3 regions of the Streptomyces sp. NPDC050388 genome follow, and region 3 is predicted to be linked to each of the others. Evidence: riboswitches for the same ligand, from Rfam matches in the RefSeq annotation. Region 3 holds a riboswitch; each other region holds the start of a gene.
What was found. Region 3 has a riboswitch for cyclic di-AMP ahead of AB0I73_RS05440 (transglycosylase SLT domain-containing protein). Riboswitches for the same ligand answer to the same signal wherever they lie in the genome.
Positions count from the first base shown of each region.

Region 1: it holds a riboswitch for cyclic di-AMP, as region 3 does, so the genes downstream of both, AB0I73_RS24420 (M23 family metallopeptidase) here and AB0I73_RS05440 (transglycosylase SLT domain-containing protein) in region 3, are expected to answer to the same signal.
Region 2: it holds a riboswitch for cyclic di-AMP, as region 3 does, so the genes downstream of both, AB0I73_RS26445 (transglycosylase family protein) here and AB0I73_RS05440 (transglycosylase SLT domain-containing protein) in region 3, are expected to answer to the same signal.

Region 1 is NZ_JBFAKH010000044.1:44,981-48,246, reverse strand. It holds gene AB0I73_RS24425 (PrsW family intramembrane metalloprotease) at 1-731, shown strand, start outside; gene AB0I73_RS24420 (M23 family metallopeptidase) at 796-1,830, opposite strand; cyclic di-AMP (ydaO/yuaA leader) riboswitch at 1,842-1,999, opposite strand; tRNA gene AB0I73_RS24415 (tRNA-Met) at 2,327-2,400, opposite strand; gene AB0I73_RS24410 (dihydrofolate reductase family protein) at 2,490-3,266, opposite strand, start outside.
Region 2 is NZ_JBFAKH010000051.1:43,634-46,899, forward strand. It holds gene eno (phosphopyruvate hydratase) at 1-783, opposite strand, end outside; gene AB0I73_RS26445 (transglycosylase family protein) at 1,139-1,873, opposite strand; cyclic di-AMP (ydaO/yuaA leader) riboswitch at 1,878-2,045, opposite strand; gene AB0I73_RS26450 (transglycosylase family protein) at 2,251-3,246, opposite strand.
Region 3 is NZ_JBFAKH010000006.1:158,440-161,705, forward strand. It holds gene AB0I73_RS05430 (GNAT family N-acetyltransferase) at 1-81, opposite strand, end outside; gene AB0I73_RS05435 (HAD family hydrolase) at 425-1,300, shown strand; gene AB0I73_RS05440 (transglycosylase SLT domain-containing protein) at 1,339-1,830, opposite strand; cyclic di-AMP (ydaO/yuaA leader) riboswitch at 1,843-2,006, opposite strand; gene AB0I73_RS05445 (polyprenyl synthetase family protein) at 2,637-3,266, shown strand, end outside.

The sequences.
Region 1 (3,266 bases), on a different contig from region 3:
GCGTCGTCATGTCGCCGTTCGCGCACCCGCTCTTCACCGTGCTCACCGGCATCGGCTTCGGCATCTCCGCGCTCGCCACCGAACGCCGGCGCCCGGGGCGCGTCCTGCCGCCCCTGGGCGGTCTGCTGCTCGCGATGGGCATGCACGCGCTGTGGAACGGCTCCTCGGTCCTCGGCGAGTACGGCTTCTTCGCCGTGTACGGGGCGTTCATGGTGCCGTCGTTCGGCCTGCTGACCTGGCTGGTGGTGTGGACGCGGCAGCGCGAGCTGCGGACCGTGCGCACGGAACTGCCCGTGTACGTCGCCGCCGGCTGGCTGACCCCGGCCCAGCCGTTCGCGCTCGGCTCGATGCGGGCCCGGCGCATCGCCCGGCGGTACGCGCGCCGGCACGGAGGCCGGGCGGCGGCACGGACGGTGGCGCGGTACGAGGCGTACGCCACGTCCCTGGCGTTCCTGCGGCACCGGGCACGCCGCGGCCGCGTGGGCACGGACTTCGCCGCACGGGAGGGGGAGCTGCTGCGGGAACTGTGGCGCCGCCGCGACGCGGCCCGCCCGGCCCTGGAGCACGCGGCCCGCGCCACCGCGCCGCCCGTGCCGCCCTGGCCTGTGTACGGCGCGTACGGCGTACACGGCGTGCACGGCGCGACGAGCCTCGCGTATGCCCCGTACCCCGCGCACCTCGGGCATTCCGCGTACCGTCCGAACCCGTACGCGTACCCGTACCACCCCTGAAACGCCTGACCGGCAGCCCTGACGTCGGGGGGTCGTCGTCAGGACTGCCGGGGCTGTGGTCGTCTCAGACGGTGAGGCCCTTCGACTGGAGCCAGGCCATCGGGTCGATGCCCGCGCCGGAGCCGGCGGTGTGGACCTCCAGGTGGAGGTGGGCGCCGGTGGAGTTGCCGGTGGAGCCGACACGGCCGATCACGTCGCCCGTGTTGACCTGCTGGCCGACGCTGACGTTGATGGAGGACTGGTGGGCGTACCAGATCTCGGTGCCGTCGTCGAGCGTCAACACGGTCTTGTAGCCGTAGGAGCCGTCCCAGCCGGCGGAGGTGATCGTGCCGGTGTGGACCGCCTTGATCAGCGTGCCCGTGGGGGCGGCGAAGTCCAGGCCGGTGTGCTGACCGGAGGACCAGTAGGCACCGGCCTGACCGAAGGTCGAGGAGACGGTGTACGAGGAGGTGGGCAGCGCGTACTGCCGGGCCAGCTCGGCGAGGCGCTCGGCCTCGGCCTTCTTCTTGGCCTCCTCCTCCGCCTTCCGCTTCGCCTCGGCGGCCTTCTCCTCCGCCTCCTTCTTCGCGGCGGCGGCCTTCTCCTTGGCCTCCTTCTCCGCGGCGGCGGCGGCCTCGGCGGCGGCCTTGTCCTCGGCCTGGCTCTGCTGCTGCTCGACCTGGGCCATGATCCGGGCGTGCAGCGCCTCGCCGGCGTCGGAGGCGCCCTGTTCGGTGGCCTCGTCGGCGACCACACCGATGTCGCTGAGCGCGGTGGCGGAGCCCTCGGGGGTTTCCTCGTCGGAGATGAGGGAACCGACAGAGGGAAGGTCCGGCATCGAGATCGAGACCGGCGGCTTGCCGGTCTGGGCGCTGGCCATGCCGCCACCGGCGACGGCGGCTATGACACCGACGCCCAGGACCGTGGAGCTGCGGGCGAGGCCTCCGCCGCGCTGCTTGCCGACGCGGTGCCGACCGCGCACGGGGCGGACGGACTCCTCGGTGGGGTTCCACTCCTCGAAGGGGCCCTCGGCGGGGCGGACACCGCCGTAGACGAAGGTGTCGCCGTCGTACTGGTTCGGCATGAAGGGGGCCTCGGGAGCAGGCCGGTTCGACGCCACGTGGGCGTACTCCTTTCCTTCCTTCTCGCCTACCGGGTTAGCTGACGGGTTCGGAGCAGGAAGGTCTCCTACGCGCGTATACCCTCCGTGTCTCCACGGGGGCATCCACGCGATTCACCCCAAGATGTTGGTTCCCCGGTTCCCTTGCGGGATTCGGCGCGTGCGCACGGAGCCGACTCGTGTGACGGCTGGGACGACCGCGCTGCGTTATCGAACGTTAATAGAGGTAGGGGTCGGATTCCAAGCCGTTCCTCTTGATCGTTAACGATTTCCGCACGGACTTAAGCGCCACGACCGGGCAAAAACGGGCGAGTTGACCGTGCCTCGCGCGTCACACCGAAACTGACGGTTTATCAGTTGTTATGCGCAGCGCGGTGGCCCGGTCACCCGGCGTCACAACGGCGTGGAGGGCGGGACGACAAGCCGGGACGACGGGGCGGAGGCCAAGAACGACCGAGGGCCGGAACCCTTTCGGATTCCGGCCCTCGGCCTTCAGTAGCGGGGACAGGATTTGAACCTGCGACCTCTGGGTTATGAGCCCAGCGAGCTACCGAGCTGCTCCACCCCGCGTCGTTGTGTCACCAGCATACGGCATGCGGGGGACACTCCGCACACTCCTTGTCGTCGCAGTCGTCGCAGTCGTCGCAGTCGCCGTCGCGTCACCGGCCGATCAGATGGCCGTTCGGCGCCGTGGCGGCCTCCTCGTGCTCGGGCAGCACGACGACCCGGGCGCCCCCGGCGGCCAGCACTCCGCTGCCGTCGGCGTCCGCCACGAAGGTGTCAGGCTCCCGCCAGGCGGTGACCACCCGCCGTACCCCCGCGTCCAGGATCAGCCGCGCACAGGGCGCCGGACGCGAGGCGCGGCGCGCGCAGGGTTCCAGGCTGGAGTACACGGTGGCGGTCGCGAGCCGCGGATCCGTGGGGTCGATCTTGGCGAGGGCGGCCTCCTCGGCGTGCACCACCGGGTCGCCGCCCTCCCGGGAGTGGCCGCGGGCCAGCTCGGTGCCGTCGGCCGCGACCACCACCGCACCCACGCTGAAGGCCGTCTCCGACGGCGGGCACTGAGCCGCCAGTTCGCAGGCGAGGGCCAGCCAGTGGTGGTCGGCGGCGGCGGGGAGCGGGCCGGTGCCGGGGGCGGTGGGCTCGTAGCGCATGAGGACGACGTCGCCGACCGGGCGGGTCTCCAGCAACCGCAGCCGGCCGCCCTGGTAGGCACCGGGGCCGAAGAGGCGGGCGGCCTCCGGGTCGCCGACGAAGAGCGGGGCGAGGACCAACTGGAGCTCGTCGGCAAGGCCCTGGGTGAGGAGCTGGGTGTGGATCAGGCCGCCGCCCTCCACCATGAGCCGCCGGACGCCGTACACGTCGTACAGGTGCGTGAGGAGCCGCCGCCAGTCGAGTGCGGCGCCGAGCGGCACGACGTCGGTGGCGAGGCCGTG
Region 2 (3,266 bases), on a different contig from region 3:
GCGCTCCTTGCCCTCGAAGAGGTACACGCCGTTCTTGTAGAACTCGGAGGCGGCGACGTCGAGCGCGAGGGCGATCTGCTCGCCCGGGGCGTAACCGGCTTCCTTGATGGCCTCGAGGATGAGGTCGAGGGCCTCGCGGTTGGAGCCGAGGTTCGGGGCGAAGCCGCCCTCGTCACCGAGGCCGGTGGACAGGCCGCGGTTCTTCAGCACCTTCTTCAGGGTGTGGTAGACCTCGGTGCCCCAGCGCAGGGCCTCGGAGAAGGACTCCGCGCCGATCGGGGCGATCATGAACTCCTGGATGTCCACATTGGAGTCCGCGTGCGAGCCGCCGTTGAGGATGTTCATCATCGGCACCGGCAGCAGGTGCGCGTTGGGTCCGCCCAGGTAGCGGAAGAGGGGCAGGTCGCTGGCCTCGGAGGCGGCGTGGGCGACGGCCAGGGAGACACCGAGGATGGCGTTGGCGCCGAGGGAGCCCTTGTTGTCGGTGGCGTCCAGGTCGAACATCGCCTGGTCGATCAGGCGCTGCTCGGTGGCGTCGTAGCCGACGAGCTCCGGGCCGATCTGCTCGATGACGGCCAGGACGGCCTTCTCCACTCCCTTGCCCTGGTAACGGTCGGGGTCGCCGTCACGGAGTTCGATGGCCTCGAAGGCGCCGGTGGAGGCGCCGGACGGGACGGCGGCACGACCCGTGCTGCCGTCGTCGAGGCCGACCTCGACCTCGACGGTGGGGTTGCCTCGGGAGTCCAGGATTTCCCGGGCTACGACGACGTCGATGGACGGCACGAGCATCTCCTTCATGGATGTGACGCGGATCAGCCGGGCCGCGGGGGCCCTGCGGGACGAGCCTATCCGGCTCCGGGCGATCGGCCATCCGGTCGGCCGCCCCTCGGACGGAACCGAGAGTAAATTGTTTCCGAACGGAACAAAGACGGGCCCGGAAACCGGGACCACCCTCGCACCCTCCGGTGGGCACCGAGCACCGGACACCGGAAAGGTCCCCCATGTACGGAAAAGCCCCGCCCCGGTGCGTACGGGGAACACGCACCGGGGCGGGGAGCCCCCGCGGGGACGGGGGAGGCCCCGTGGGGACGGGGAGGGAACTCCGTGGGGACGGAGCCCTGAGCCTGCGGCCGCCGCCTTACTTCAGGTGCAGCTGCTGGCCCGGGTAGATGAGGTCGGCGTCCTCGACGATGTCGTCGTTCAGCTCGAACAGCTTGTTCCAGCCGCCCTTGACGCCGTGCTCCTCGGCGATCGAGCTGAGGGTGTCGCCCTTGACGACCTTGTACTCGCCGTCGCCCTTCTCGACCTTCTCGCCGGTCGGGGTGGTGACGGTCTTCTTCTCGGCGACCGGACGCTCGTCGGAGCGGGAGGCCTTCTGCTCGGTGGAGCGCTCGGGGGCGGAGCCGGTGCTCTGCTCCTGGGTGTTCTGCTTCTGGGTGCTCTGCGAGGAACCGTTGTTCTGGTTCCCGGTGCTCTGACCGGCGCCGCCACCGGTGTAGGCGGCGTTGGACAGGCCCTTGCCGCAGACCGGCCAGGCGCCCTTGCCCTGACCCGCGAGGACCTTCTCGGCTATCTCGATCTGCTGGGCCTTGCTGGCCCGGTCGGCGGTGGCGGCGTACTGCGTGCCGCCGTAGCCGGCCCAGGTGGAGGCGGAGAACTGCAGACCGCCGTAGTAGCCGTTGCCGGTGTTGATGGACCAGTTGCCGCCGGACTCGCACTGGGCGACGGTGTCCCACTCGGAGGCGGTGGCGGCGGAAGCGTTGCCGGCCGCCATCAGCGGGGCGGCGACGGCGGCACCGGTGACGCCTGCGACGGCGATGACCCGGGTGGCCTTGGACGGACGACGGTGCTTGCCCTTGCCGGAAAACAGCATGGAAGGATCCCCTCACCGACGCCTACGAGGTGAGCTGTCGGGTTCGGGCCGGTTGAGTTGCCCGGCCGCGTCCCTCACGGGACGCGGCTTCACCCCTAGCCGATCCGGCGTCAATCACCGGATGCGGCGCCTACCTTGGTTCCCCCGCTCCTGCCTACGGCGCATGACGCGACGACTGTTCCCGTGCTGCCACTGGCAGGATTCGGCGTGGCGGCAGCCGGGGCCCGCGGTGGCGAGCGGTCCTGACGGTAGACACGCGCGCTGCGGATAATCAAAGACGATCAGGGCTTCTGAGACCTATCTCTCATCGCCTTTATAACGGACATTCAGCGCGAAACGTGACCTCAACTGCCGCCACCGCCGCACCTTTTCGAATGTCAGCCTTCGTCCGATCCGAACCCGAACGCAAGCGTCTGACCGGGAAGGATGAGACCGGAACCCGCCGCCCCCGCACCCTCGCCGCCCCCGCTGTACTGGGCGAGCCACCCGCCGCCGAGCGCAAGGGAGTCGGCGGCGGCCGAGGAGCCGCCTCCGGTGCCCGCGGGGGCCCTGTCGGCCGGGGACGAGACGTCGAGGCCGCGCGAGAAGCCGAGACCGCCGCGCGAGGCGTGCCGGCCGGAGGCTCCGGACTCGCGGTCCTCGCGCACCTCCTCCTCGGCGCTGGCGCCGCGGTGGCGGCCGGTGGGGGCCTCAATCGCGGACGCGTCCGAAGAACCCGCCTTCTGCCCCGACTTGCCCGAGTCGCCCCCCTCGGCGGAGGCCGAGGCGGAGGGAGAAGCGGAAGCGGAGGGAGAGGTGCCGGACTCGGCGTCCGAACCGCCGGACTTGGACGCTTCACCCGCCTTTTCCCCCTTATCACCCTCAGCACCCTTACTGCCCTTGTTGTCCGATGAGGCGTCGGAGGACTGCGAGGGCGACGGAGTGGCGGAGCTTCCGGTGCCGGACGAGTCGTACGACGAGCCGCCGTCCGCGCCGGTGTCCGCACCGGCCTTGCCCGAGTCGGCGTTCAGACCCGACAGCAGGCCGCAGGCCCGCCACGCGCCGACCCCCTGGTCGGCGAGGATCTTCTCGGCCACGGCTATCTGCTGGCCGCGGCTGGCCTGGTCGGCGCTGGACGCGTAGTCGAGGCCGCCGTACTTCTCCCAGTCCGCCTGGGTCAACTGCAGGCCGCCGTAGTAGCCGTTGCCGGAGTTCTGGCTCCATGAGCCACCGGACTCGCACTCCGCGACCCGGTTCCAGGTCGAGCCCTCGGCCGCACTGGCACCGCCGGCCCCGAGAAGCGGAATCGCGATGGCTGAGCCGGTCACTCCGGCAGCGACGACGAGAGCCGGAGCCTGGCGGGGGCGACGGTGACGACCGTTCCCGGAGAGCATGCGGAGACCTTTCGCAGGAA
Region 3 (3,266 bases):
GCTGCGTGGTGCGTCCGTCGCGGCGCGCAGCTCACGCCAGCGTTCCCGCTCCCCCTCGCCGAGCTCCTCGAGCCTCAGCACACGTGTGCGTCCACTGCTCACCTGACCCCCCGATCAAGTCCCCCCTGGACTCTTGGAAGGTACCGTTCGGGACCACCAGGACGGTAGGTAGCGGACCATGTTGTTGCCAAGTGGTGCAGAGGCCTTTAACAGGTCCGTACCCGGTGATGACGGAAGCGGCCGGGCGCGCGGTCGTGGCGGGCCGGGCGCGCGGTCGTGGGGGAGCGGTCGCGCGGTCGTGGGGGAGCGGTCGCGCGGCGACGGCCCGGTGGTGGGGCGCGAAGGATAAGGGGTGCGGGCGTACGGACGGAGACGTTCCGGGCGGGGGTGAGTCGGGTGGGCGTGGTGTCCGTATTCTCTGATCATGGCCGCACCCACCGATTGTTCACTCATCGCCACCGACCTGGACGGGACGCTGCTGCGCGGCGACGACTCTCTCTCCGACCGGTCTCTCGCCGCACTGGCACTGGCGACGCGGGCCGGTGCCCGGCATCTCGTGGTGACGGGCCGCCCGGCGCCCGGAGTGCGGCCGCTCCTGGACAGGCTGGGGAGCACGGAGCTCGCGGTGTGCGGACAGGGCGCGCAGGTGTACGACGCCGGCGCGAACCGGCTGCTCCACTCCGTCACGCTGGACCGGGAACTGGCGGAGACCGCGCTCGGCAAGATCGAGGCCGAGGTGGGGGAGGTGTACGCCGCGGTCGACCAGGACGGGATCGACGGACTCACCCTGATCGAGCCGGGCTATCGGATGCCGCACCCGACGCTGCCCGCCGTGCGGATCGGGCGACGGGACGATCTGTGGGTCCTGCCGATCACCAAGGTGCTGTTGCGTCACCCCTTCCTGAGTGACGACGAGTTGGCGGCGACGGCGCGTTCGGTGGTCGGTTCGCTGGCCACGGTCACCATGTCGGGACCGGGCACCGTGGAGCTCCAGCCGTGCGGTGTCACCAAGGCGACGGGGCTGGCACTGGCCGCCGAGCACCTGGGGCTGAGCCGGGAACGGACCGTCGCCTTCGGCGACATGCCCAATGACATCCCGATGTTCCACTGGGCGGCCCACGGCGTCGCCATGGCCAACGCGCATCCCGAGCTGAAGGCGGTGGCCGACGAGATCACCACGACGAACGAGGACGACGGCGTGGCCGTCGTCCTCGAGCGGTTGTTCGGCGGAGCGGACGGGGCGGGGCGGGACGGCACGCGCCCCGACACGTGCCGTCCCGGCCTCAGCCCCGAGGGGTGAACCCGTGGGCCGGGTGTGCCCCGGTGCGCCCGGACGTCTCAGTAGGCGCCGAAGACGTTGTCGATCGAGCCGTAGCGGTCCGCCGCGTAGTTGCAGGCCGCCGTGATGTTCGCGACCGGGTCGAACGGGTCGAAGGCCGTGCCGGGCACGTGGTACGCCTGGAAGGTCGGGTCGATGACCTGCAGCAGGCCCTTCGACGGGGTGCCGGCGACGGCGTTGGAGTCCCACAGGTTGATGGCCTGCGGGTTGCCGGAGGACTCGCGCATGATGTTGCGGTGGATGGAGTCGTAGCTGCCGGGGATGCCGTGCTGCGCCATGATCGACAGCGACTCGCGGATCCAGCCGTCGAGGTTGTCCGGGTACGCCGTCTCGGTGCCGGCGGTGGCCGGGGCGGACGACACGGGGGTGGCGGGAGCGGCGGAGGCGCTGGTGGCGCCGAACACCGGAAGGGCGATCGCGGCCACGCCGGCGACGGCGAGGGAGCGGACGAGGCGGGTGCGGCCGAAGCGGCGCTGACCGGATGCGGGCATGGCGGGCATGTGTGCGTTCCTCTCCTACGCCTACGAGGTGAGCTGTCGGGTTCGGGCGGGAGAGTGCCCGGCCGCGCCCCTGAGGGCATGGCTTCACCCCGAGCCGTCCCGGTGCGAACCGGTCCGGCGACTTACCTGGGTCCCCCGCTCCTGCCGTGCGTGAGTGAGTTGATCGACGGGTGGCGCGGGCGGCGGCAGGATTCGGCGTCCGCCCGACAGGCCGGGAACGTATGCGAGAGCACATGTCAGGAACAAGTGCGAGCGTCACGTATGACGCCGTTTGATCTTGTCTTGGGCTATTTGGGGTACTTGATCCTTTGCGAGTGTCAACGGTCAACTCGCTTTCAGCGCAAGGGAGGACGCCCGCGCGGTGAGTCGCGAACGTGCCGGGATGTGCGTGACCGACCTCACTGGCCGCATCGTGCGGGAGCATTTGCCGTCAACGGGGATTCGTTTGACAATTGCGGCGAATCGGGCAGCGGGGCGGGCAGGATGGATCGGGTGTCGGGATGTGGCTCGGCGCACGCCCGGCGCGAGGGCGGGAAACGTCCGGAAAGTTGGCAAATGTCCACTGCTGTCAACTGATCGGAAACGATCTGATGGTGATCCGATATCGGAGGGCGCCGTGAGGTGCCGTCCGCGCGTGCTGGGGTGAGTTTGGGGAATGTGGGTGCTGGCGGTGATCGAAACATGACCGGATACGCTGACTCGAGTGATGTCAGCGACCCATCGACAACCAGCGACCCATCGGTAGACGGTGCAAGACGTCTGAGCGCCAGTGGACACCAGCAGACAGGAGACCCCTCGTGACCGTCGTCGGGCCATTCGGGCTGAGCGTGCGGGACCAGGCTCTGGAAGCCGATGTCCGGGCCGGGATGACGGCTGTCGAGGAAGGGCTGCTCGAGGCCACCAAGAGTGAGGTCCCCTTCATCACGGGTGCCGCTCAGCACCTGGTACGGGCCGGCGGCAAGCGGTTCCGGCCGCTGCTCGTGATGCTCGCCGCCCAGTTCGGCGACCCCTACGCGCCCGGCGTCGTGCCGTCCGCCGTGGTCGTGGAGCTGACCCACCTGGCCACGCTGTACCACGACGACGTGATGGACGACGCGGGTGTGCGGCGCGGGGTGCCCAGTGCGAACACCCGCTGGGGCAACTCCGTCGCGGTCCTCACCGGCGACTTCCTCTTCGCGCGCGCCTCGCACATCCTGGCCGACCTCGGGCCGGAGGCCGTACGGGTACAGGCGGAGGCGTTCGAGCGGCTGGTCTCCGGTCAGATCCTGGAGACCGCGGGGCCGCAGGACGGCCGCGACCCGGTCGACCACTACCTGGACGTCCTGGGCGGCAAGACCGGCTCACTGGTCGCCGTCTCGTGCCGGTTCGGCGCCATGATGGCCGGCGCGGACGACCCGGTCGTGGACGTGCTGACCCAGTACGGCGAG